2 regions of the Kitasatospora setae KM-6054 genome follow, and region 1 is predicted to be linked to the other one. Evidence: riboswitches for the same ligand, from Rfam matches in the RefSeq annotation. Region 1 holds a riboswitch; the other holds the start of a gene.
What was found. A riboswitch is a leader RNA that binds a small molecule or an ion and turns the genes downstream of it on or off. The one in region 1 is predicted to bind cobalamin.

Region 1 (5,209 bases):
CTGCGCGATGGAGGGGATGTTCTCCACCGCGGCGAAGGCGGCGTTGCGGTCCTCCGGGTCGGGCAGGTAGGTGTCCAGCAGCGTCAGGTAGAACTGGACGTGCACGGCCTCCTCGAACAGCTGCCGCGACAGGTAGAGCCGGGCCTCGGGGGAGTTGATGTGCTTGTAGAGGCTCAGCACCACGTTGTTGGAGACGATCGAGTCACCGGTGGCGAAGAACGCGACCAGCCGGCCGATCATGTGCCGCTCGCCCTCGGAGAGCTTGGCGAGGTCGGCGACGTCGGAGTGCAGGTCCACCTCCTCCACGGTCCAGGTGTTCTTGATCGCGTCCCGGTACCGGTCGTAGAACGACGGGTAGCGCATCGGGCGCAGGGTCAGCTCGAAGCCCGGGTCGAGCAGCATCTTCTTGCGGTCTTCGGTGCTCATTACTGGCAGGCCTCGCAGGACTCGGGGTTCTCCAGCGAGCAGGCGATGGCGTCCTGCTCGGCCTGGGAGAGGGTGGGGGTCTGCACCGGGACGGGGGCGGCGGTGCGGGCGGCGCCGGGCGCGGCCTGGGCGATCCGGGTCGCCGGGCGGGAGCGCAGGTAGTAGGTGGTCTTCAGACCGACCTTCCAGGCGTACGAGTACATCGAGGAGAGCTTGCCGATGGTCGGCGCCGCCATGAACAGGTTCAGCGACTGGCTCTGGTCGATGTAGGGCTGGCGCGCGGCGGCCAGGTCGATCAGCGCCCGCTGCGGCAGCTCCCACGCCGTGCGGTACAGCGAACGGACCTCCTGCGGCAGCCAGTTGAACTCCTGGATGGAGCCGTTGGCGTCGCGCAGCGCGTCCCGGGTCTGCTGGTCCCAGACGCCGAGCTCCTTGAGCTCGCGCACCAGGTACGGGTTGACCTGGAGGAACTCGCCGGAGAGGGTCTCGCGCTTGAACAGGTTGGAGACCTGCGGCTCGATGCACTCGTACACGCCGGCGATGGACGCGATGGTCGCGGTCGGGGCGATCGCCAGCAGCAGCGAGTTGCGCAGGCCGACCTCGGCGATCCGGGCGCGCAGCGCGTCCCAGCGCTCGGTCCACTGCGGGTTCGCCGCGCCGAAGTGGTCGACGTGCAGCTGGCCGCGGGCCGCCCGGGTCTCGCCGTACGCCTCGTGCCGGCCGAACCGCTCGGCCAGGTCGGCGGAGCGCTCGTACGCGGTGAGCATGATCCGCTCGGCGATCAGGGTGGAGAGGGCGACCGCCTCGGCGGAGTCGAAGTCGATCCGCAGCTGGAAGAAGACGTCCTGCAGGCCCATCACGCCCAGGCCGACCGGGCGCCAGCGGGAGTTGGACGTCCCGGCCTCGGTGGTCGGGTAGAAGTTGATGTCGATCACGCGGTCGAGGAAGGTCACCGCGGTGCGGACGGTGGCGTCCAGGCGGTCCCAGTCCATCGCGTTCAGCAGGTCGGCGGCGGTGGCGCCGGGGGCGACGTGCGCGCCCAGGTTGACCGAGCCGAGGTTGCAGACCGCGGTCTCGGAGTCGTCGGTGACCTCCAGGATCTCGGTGCACAGGTTCGAGGAGTGCACCGTGCGGCCCGGCAGCGCGGTCTGGTTGGCGGCCCGGTTGGAGGCGTCCTTGAAGGTCATCCAGCCGTTGCCGGTCTGCGCCAGGGTGCGCATCATCCGGGCGTACAGGGTCTGCGCGGGGATGGTGCGCACGGCCTTGCCCGCCAGCTCGGCCTTCACGTACGCCTCGTCGAAGTCGGCGCCCCACAGGTCGACCAGCTCCGGCACGTCCGCCGGGGAGAACAGCGACCAGTCGGCGTTGGCGTTCACCCGGCGCATGAACTCGTCCGGGATCCAGTGCGCCAGGTTCAGGTTGTGGGTGCGCCGGGCCTCCTCGCCGGTGTTGTCGCGGAGCTCCAGGAACTCCTCGATGTCGGCGTGCCAGGTCTCCAGGTACACGCAGGCCGCGCCCTTGCGCCGACCGCCCTGGTTGACCGCCGCCACGGAGGAGTCCAGGGTGCGCAGGAACGGGACGATGCCGTTCGACTGGCCGTTGGTGCCGCGGATCAGCGAGCCGCGCGAGCGGATCCGCGAGTAGGACAGGCCGATGCCGCCGGCGTGCTTGGACAGCCGGGCGATCTGCGCGTACCGGTTGTAGATCGAGTCCAGGTTGTCCAGCGGCGAGTCCAGCAGGTAGCAGGAGGACATCTGCGGGTGCCGGGTGCCGGAGTTGAACAGCGTCGGCGAGCTGGTCAGGTACTCCAGCCGGCTCATCAGGGTGTACAGCTCGGCGACCTCGCGCACCGACTCCTCGGAGGTGCCGACCGCCAGGCCCGCCGCCACCCGGAGCAGGAAGTGCTGCGGGGTCTCGACCACCTTGCGGGTGATCGGGTGGCGCAGCAGGTAGCGGGACTGCACGGTGCGCAGGCCGAAGTACTCGAAGCGGTCGTCGCCCGCCTCGTCCACCAGCGAGTCGAACAGGTCGGCGTGCGCGGCCACGAAGGCGGCGGTCGCGTCGCCGATCAGGCCCTCGGCGTGGCCCACGGCCACCGAGGAGGAGAACGAGGTGACCTGCTGGGTGGCGGCCTCGTCGCGGATCTCCAGCGCCAGCAGGCGGGCGGCCAGCTTCGAGTACTGCGGGTCCTCGGCGATCATCGACGCGGCGGCCTCGACGGCCAGCCCGCGGAGCTCGGCGAAGTCCGAACCGGCGTGCCGGCCGCGCAGGGCGGCGGCGGCGACGTGGCCGGGGTCCACCTGGGGGAGGTCGGTGCTGCGGTCGGTGAGCAGCCGGAGCAACGCCGCACCGGGGTCGGTGAAGGCGTCGGCGGATCCCTGGGACGGCAGGGTGACTGAGGCGGCGACGGTCAAGGCGCACTCTCTCCTGTGGCGGCGGCGGACGTGGCTCGGGGTGTCCGGGACCGCACGCGGCCAGGGGAAGGCGGCACGGGGGAACGAGAACGCGTTCCGGCGCGCGAAGACCCACCCCCGGTCCGCCCGCGAGACCGGACGGCAAAGCTGTGCTGCACAAGGCGTCTGCGGGGATGCCGTGTCGCACACCGTCGGCAGGTCCTCGGACTGCGCGGGCGTCGCTACAGCCCGCTCACCGTTGCGGGGCAGCCCCGGACTTTCACCGGGTTCCCCTGCGTCGACAGCGAGAGTGAGCATACATGTTGTGGTGGCTGGATCTGGAAGCACCAGATGTAGTAGCGCGTGTCGCGGCGGTGGCGCCGCGCGTAGACAACGAAAACGGCGCCGGAGCCGCCTCGGAACCGCCTCAGAACCGCATCGTGTAGACCATCAGGTCGGTGCCGGGCACCGGCGACCAGTCCCGCTCGGGCGTCCGGACGAAGCCCAGGGCCTCGTAGATCCGGTGCGCGGCGGTCATCGCCGGACGGGTGGAGAACGCCATCCCGCCCAGCCCGAGTTCCCGGCTGCGGGCGATCGACGCCTCCACCAGGGCCCGGCCGACGCCCCGGCCGCGGGCCGCCGGCCCGACCGCGAGCATCCGTATCTCGCCCTCGCCGGGCCCGGCGGTGTCCGCCCACGGGGTGCCGCCGGGCGCGAAGGTCACGCAGCCGAGCACGGCTCCGGAACCGTCGACGGCGACCAGGAGCTCGGCCTCCCGGTCGCGCCGGGCGGCGTCGCGGAGGAGCTCGACGTACGGCGAGTCGGGACGGGTGTGGCCGTCGCCGACGAAGGCCGCGACGCTGACCTCCCCGGCACCGGCGAGGTCGTGGACGAGGGCGCGGCGGACGATCGGAGGCTGCATCCGGACAGTGTGCCGGACCGGCGGCGGCGCGGGTCGGCCAGGTCCGGGTCGAAGGGGTAGCCGGTCGGGCGGTGGACGGTGTCGCGGCCGGTCCGGCCGTGGCGCTCCAGGTCGCGGCCGACCAGGGCGCCGATGAGGCCGAAACCGCCGAGGAGGCCCAGCAGGGCGAGTGCGGTGGTCATGCCTCCACTCTCCGCCCCCGGCCCCCGGCCGACGAGTGGCAGGAACGCACCATTGCCACGAAATCCTGCCACTGCCATCCTGGACCGATGCGGAAGCTCGACAACGTCGCCGTGGTGGTCCTCGAAGAGATCCACCCCTTCGAACTGGGCGTGGCCTGCGAGGTGTTCGGCCTCGACCGGAGCGCCTCCGGCCTGCCGGTCTACGACTTCGCCCTGGTCGGCGACCGGCCGGGGCCGATGCGCACCCACGCCGGCTTCACCGTCGACGTCCCGCACGGGCCCGAGCGGCTCGCCGACGCCGACCTGGTCATCGCCACCGCCACCGGCATCCGCGCCCACTACCCCGAACCGCTGCTCGCCGCGCTGCGGGCCGCCCACGACCGCGGCGCCCACCTGCTGTCGATCTGCTCCGGCAGCTTCCTGCTCGGCGCCGCCGGCCTGCTCGACGGCCGGCGCTGCACCACCCACTGGCAGTACGCCGAGCTGATGGCCGAGCGCTTCCCGCTGACCACCGTCGAACCCGACGTGCTGTACGTCGACGACGACCCGGTGATCACCTCGGCCGGCACCGCCGCCGGCATCGACGCCTGCCTGCACCTGGTCCGCAAGGTCCAGGGCGCCGAGGTGGCCCGGGCGATCGCCCGCCGGATGGTCGTCGCCCCGCACCGGGACGGCGGCCAGGCCCAGTTCATCAACCGGCCGCTGCCCGAGTGCGAGGGCGACGCGCTGACCGCCGTGCTGGAGTGGATGCGCCGCCACCTCGACCGGGAGACCGGCGTCGACCAGCTCGCCCGGCTCGCCCACATGTCGCCCCGGACCTTCGCCCGCCGCTTCCGGCAGGAGACCGGCACCACCCCGCACCGCTGGCTCACCGGCCAGCGGGTGCTGTTCGCCCAGCACCTGCTGGAGTCCACCGGCGAGAGCGTCGACGCGGTCGCCGCCCGCTGCGGCTTCGGCAACGCCGCCGCGCTCCGGCACCACTTCGGCCGCCGGCTCGGCACCACCCCGCTGGCCTACCGGCGGGCGTTCGGCGGCCCGGGACGGGCCGCCGGGGCGTAGCGGGGGCCCGGGCTCAGGGCGGCAGGGCGGGCAGGGCGGCAGGACAGGCAGGGCGGCAGGACAGGCAGGGCGGCAGGACAGGCAGGGCGGCAGGACGGGCAGGGCTCAGGACGTCAGGTGGCCGGTCTGGTTCCAGCTGGACGGGCGCAGCCGCCCCCCGTCGGCCCGCCAGACGCTGGCCGAGCAGTTCGCCACCGGGTCCAGCGCCAGCAGCTCGTCCTCGGTGA
Region 2 (5,209 bases), 860 kb from region 1:
CCGGTCCTCCGAGACGCCCACCGGCAACTCCACCAGGAACGCCGGGCGTTCGGCCGCCGCCCCGCCGTCGTGCGGCCCGTCCGGGCACTGCGGGTCCGGCGCCGCCGGGTCGCAGGCGAACCGGCACCCCGGCACCGTCGCGATCGACGGCAGCAGCCCTGCCAGGGCCCGCACCATCGTCGACTTCGCCGTCCCCTTCTCGCCCCGCACCAGCACCCCGCCCACGGCCGGCGAGACCGCGTTCAGCAACAGCCCCAGCCGCAGGTCGTCCATGCCCACGATCGCCGTGAACGGATAACGGGCCTCGGTCACTTCGCACTCCCCATCTCCAGCGGGGCCGGGGCCCCGGGCGGCACGAACGGCAGACCCGCCGGTGCCCCGTTCTCGATCAGCTTCCACAGTGCGTCCGTGTCGGCGTGCTCGGCGACCAAGTCGCCCAGCGCGTCGAGCTGTTGCTCGCGGGCCGCGGCGAACGAGGTGTCCGGCGCCGGGACGAACGCCCGGCCCGCCGCGCGGGCCGCCTCGGCCAGGAAGGCCCGGCGGAACGCGTCGTTCTCCAGCACCCCGTGCCAGGTGGTGCCCCACACCGGGCCCAGCCGGCAGCCGTCCAGCGGGCGGCCCGCGTCGTCGGTGACGAACGGCTCGCCGCCCTCCACCGCAACCACCCCGTGGTGGATCTCGTAGCCCTCGACCCGCTCGCCCAGCGCCACGCCCGCCGGCCGGGCCAGCACCTTCTCGGCGCCGAACACCACCCGGGTCGGCAGCAGCCCCAGGCCCGCCACCGGGCCGGACGACTTCGACTCCACCGCGTCCACGATCTCCCGGCCCAGCATCTGGTAGCCGCCGCACACCCCCAGCACCGGCAGCCCCGCCGCGACCCGCGCCGCCAGCGGCTCCGCCAGGCCCCGCGCCCGCAGCCAGGCCAGGTCCGCGACGGTGGCCCGGGTGCCCGGCAGCACCACCAGGTCGGCGTCCGCCAGCTCCTCCGGGCGGGTCGCCCAGCGCACCAGCACGCCCGGCTCCTGCGCCAGCGCGTCCACGTCCGTGAAGTTCGACAGCCGCGGCAGCCGCACCACCGCGACCCGCAGCACCTGCGCCCCCACCGGCCCGCCCGCCGACGGGCGGGCCGCCACCGAGGCCAGGTCGAGCGAGTCCTCCGCGTCCAGCCACAGGCCCGGCAGCATCGGGAACGTCCCCAGCACCGGACGGCCCGTCAGCCCGCGCAGCATCTCCAGGCCCGGCGCCAGCAGCCGGGCGTCGCCGCGGAACTTGTTGACGAACCACCCGGCGACCAGCGACTGGTCGTCCGGCGACAGCAGCGCCAGCGTCCCGAACATCGACGCGAACACCCCGCCCCGGTCGATGTCGCCCACCACCACGACCGGCAGCCGGGCCGCCGACGCCAGGCCCATGTTGGCGATGTCCCGGTCCCGCAGGTTGATCTCCGCCGGGGAGCCCGCGCCCTCGCACACCACCACGTCGAACCGCGACCGCAGGTCCGCCAGGCACTCCAGCGCCCGCTCCAGCAGCACCGGCTTGCGGTCCCGGTAGTCCAGCGCCCCGACCTCCGCGACCGCCCGGCCCAGCAGCACCACCTGGCTGCGCCCGTCCGCGCCCGGCTTCAGCAGCACCGGGTTCATCGCCGCCTCCGGCGCCACCCCCGCCGCCTGCGCCTGCATCGCCTGCGCCCGCCCGATCTCCGCCCCGTCGGCCGTCACGAACGAGTTCAACGACATGTTCTGCGCCTTGAACGGCGCCACCCGCACCCCCTGCCGGGCCAGCCAGCGGCAGATGCCCGCCGTCACCACGCTCTTCCCCGCGTCCGAGGTCGTACCGGCCACCAACAGCGCGCCGTTCACGGCAGAACTCCTTCGAGGAAGCGGAGCGGGAGGAGGAGAAGAGGAGCGGGCAGGCCGGAGGCCCGCCCGGGGCGGGGCGGTCGCGACAGCGGGCTCACCCGCGCCGTACCCGCCCGCCCAGCGCCCGCCCGCCCAGCGCCCGGGCGGTGAGCGTCGTCGCCAGCGCGAGCGCGCCGACCCGGCGCGACAGCCGGCAGGCCCGGGCGATGTCGGCCGCGCCGACCGGCGGCAGTTCCGCGCCCAGCACCGGCCGGTGCTCGACCCGCTCGCCGTAGCGCAGCGTCCCGCCCAGCCGCACGCCCAGCGCGCCCGCGAACGCGGCCTCCGCCTGGCCCGCGTTCGGGCTCGGGTGCGCGGAGCCGTCCCGCCGCCAGACCCGCCAGGCGCGGGTCGGGGCGCCGGACGCGGCGACCGTCAGCAGCGCGGTCAGCCGGGCGCCCGGCCACCCCGCGACGTCGTCCAGCCGGGCCGACGCCCAGCCGAACCGCCGGTAGCGGGCCGACTTGTGCCCCACCATCGCGTCCAGCGTGTTCACCGCCCGGAACGCCAACAGCCCCGGCACGCCCGCGACACCGCCCCACACCAGGGCGTTCACCACCGCGTCCGCGGTGTTCTCGGCGACCGACTCGACCACCGCCCGCGCCACCTGCGCCTCGTCCAGGCCGGACGGGTCGCGCCCGCACAGGTGCGGCAGCCGCTCCCGGGCCGCCGACAGGTCGCCGTCCGCCAGCGAACGGCCGATCGCGGCCGCCTCCCGGGTCAGCGACGTCCCGCCGAGCACGGTGAACACCGCCCCGGCCGCCAGCGCCCCCCCGGCCAGCGGCGAACGCCGCACCGCCCGGCCGGCCAGCACCGCCCCGCCCGCGACCGCGCCGACCGCGAGCGCCGCGTGCAGCGCCCCCGCCCCCCGGTGGTCACGCCACAGCCGGCGCTCCAACCGGCCCGCGGCGGCGCCGAACAGGGCGACGGGGTGTCCGCGCCGGGGGTCTCCGAACCGGGCGTCCGCGAGATATCCCGCGACCGCGCCCACCAGGTACGGGGCAGCCCGCATGGCGTCGTGTCCTCACTCAGGGTCCGCGCCCTGGATCGACGGAACGGAGGCCAGAGTCTCCTGACTTCCGGCCACCCCCGCGCGGGGTGTCCGGTCACAGTGGCGGGACCGCGCCGGACTCGCACCGGCTTCCTCTGCTTGCCTCCGTTTGGCCCGAAGATCCCACCACGCCCGCTTCGCGGCAGTCAACCGACCCGACGGAGCGTTTGGTCACACACCGTCGCCATCCCGCTTCGTCCCCTCCCTCGCCCCGGCCCCCGCCCCCGGCCCCCGCGCCGCCGTCGCCCGTCACCCGCATCGCGGCCCCGAATGGCCGTCCGGCTCCGGGGCAGGTGCACTGGGAGGCACAGCACCGCCAGCACCCGGGAGACCGCCATGCGTTGGGGAACCGCAGCCGCCGTCGCGGCCGCCGCAGTAGGGACCGGGACGGCGGCGTTCCTGCTGCTGGGCCGGAAGGTGTCGGACCGGGTGGTGCGGCCCGGGGCCGGGGGGCAGGTGCTGTCGGCGCCGGTGCCGGTCGAGGTGGTCGCGCTCGGGCCGGGGCGGGTGGTGCTGACCGCGACGCCGGAGACCCGCCGGCGCGGCACGTACGCGCTGGAGTGGCCCGGCGGCGGGCACGCCGTGGTCGGCGCGGTGCTCGACGAGTCCGGCGGCCGGGTCACCCGGCGGCTGGAGCGGGCCGACGGCGGCACCCTCGCGGTCGGCACCGCGGTCGAGGTCACCGCGCGGGTGCTGCGCGGCGACCCGCGCACCGCGCTCGGCCTGGACTACACGGACGTCGCGGTCGCCGCCGACCTCGGCAACCTGCCGGCCTGGCGCACCGCGGGCGCCCGCGGCACCTGGGTGCTGCTGGTGCACGGCCCCGGCACCGACCGCGAGCAGTGCCTGCCGGTGCTGCCGCTGCTGCACGCGCTGCGGCTGCCCGCGCTGGCCGTCAGCTACCGCGGCGACCGGGGCGCGCCCGCCTCGCCCGACGGCCTGGGCCACTTCGGCGAGACCGAGTGGCAGGACGTCGACGTGGCGATCCGGTACGCGCTGGCCCAGGGCGCCGGGCAGGTGGTGCTGTACGGCTGGTCGGTCGGCGCGACCATCGCCCTGCACACGGCCGCCCGCTCCACCTGGCGGGACCGGATCGCCGGGGTGGTGCTGGACTCCCCGGTGCTGGACTGGACCGAGACGGTCCGCCGGGAGACCGGCCGGGCCTGGTCCTCCCCGGCGCTGGGCGAACTGGGCGCGCTCGCCGCCGAGGGCCGCACCGGCGTCGACCTGGCCGACTTCGCCCGGATCGCCTCCGGCGCCGACCTTCCCGCCCCCGCCCTGCTGCTGCAGAGCCCGGACGACCCGGTCGCGCCGTGGAGCGCCGCCCGGCGCCTCGCCGACGGCCGGGACGACCTGGTCAGCCTGCACCCGGTGCCGGGGGCCGGCCACGCCGCGCTGTGGAACGCCGACCCGGCCGGGTACACCGAGGCGCTGCGCCGCTTCCTCACCCCGCTGCTCTGAGCGATCGGGCCCGTACGGCGGGTTCGGGCGGCGGAGCAGCGGGAACCGGAACGCCGGGTACCGCGTCTCCGTCTCGGAGTGGTCACCATGCCTGCCATGTCCACGTCGAGAAACGGAGTGCTTCGTACCGTTTCGCGGCGATTCGTCCCCCGGCAGTTCGAGGCGTTCGGACAACGGGCCGAGACAGGTCGACAGTCGATGTGACAGAAGGCCCGTACAAGGGGAAGACTGCACGGCGTGACGTCTCGGAACCCGCGCGACCGTGATGCCCCGCACCCGCCCCACCGCACCGGTGCGACGGTGACCCGTCTGCCCGGAACGGCGGCCGTCGGTCGTGTGGAGGGCACCCCCCCCGCCGCCGCCCCCCGCCGCCGGGTCCCCGCGAAGCCTGGACGCGGCCGGGTGCCCGTCCCCGACGGCTTCCCGGCGCCCTCCGAGCTCGCCCCGCTGGCCCGCCGGATGCTCGCCGACGCCGTGCGGGTCGCCCGCTGGGCGGGCGAGCTGTCCGAGGTCGACAAGCGCGGCGAGCTCCTCCCCGAGGACGCCCGCGCCGCCGGCCGGGCCCTCGCGATGACCGTCGGCGCCGCCGCCAACTCCTGGGGCCAGGCCCTGCTGGTCGGCCTGGTCGAGCTCCGCGACGGCGGGGCCGGGCCGGGCTGGCGGCTGCACGCCTGGGAGCACGACGACGAGGCGGTGATCCGCGGCTGGTCCGCGTTGTTCGACGCCTGGACGCTGCTCGCCCCCGTCCCGCCCGCCGCGCTGCGCGGCGTCTTCGCCCAGCTGGCCGGCCAGGCCGTCG

Region 2: it holds a riboswitch for cobalamin, as region 1 does, so the genes downstream of both, KSE_RS27905 (cobalamin biosynthesis protein) here and KSE_RS24310 (ribonucleoside-diphosphate reductase subunit alpha) in region 1, are expected to answer to the same signal.

The regions. Positions count from the first base shown of each region.
Region 1 covers NC_016109.1:5,449,050-5,454,258, forward strand. Annotated here, with positions in the region: gene KSE_RS24305 (ribonucleotide-diphosphate reductase subunit beta) at 1-426, opposite strand, end outside; gene KSE_RS24310 (ribonucleoside-diphosphate reductase subunit alpha) at 426-2,840, opposite strand; cobalamin riboswitch at 3,017-3,143, opposite strand; gene KSE_RS24315 (GNAT family N-acetyltransferase) at 3,247-3,741, opposite strand; gene KSE_RS24320 (helix-turn-helix domain-containing protein) at 4,011-4,982, shown strand; gene KSE_RS24325 (histidine phosphatase family protein) at 5,088-5,209, opposite strand, start outside.
Region 2 covers NC_016109.1:6,304,414-6,309,622, forward strand. Annotated here, with positions in the region: gene KSE_RS27895 (putative cobaltochelatase) at 1-273, opposite strand, end outside; gene KSE_RS27900 (cobyric acid synthase) at 309-1,859, opposite strand; gene KSE_RS27905 (cobalamin biosynthesis protein) at 1,954-2,910, opposite strand; cobalamin riboswitch at 2,942-3,071, opposite strand; gene KSE_RS27910 (alpha/beta hydrolase family protein) at 3,286-4,410, shown strand; gene KSE_RS27915 (hypothetical protein) at 4,813-5,209, shown strand, end outside.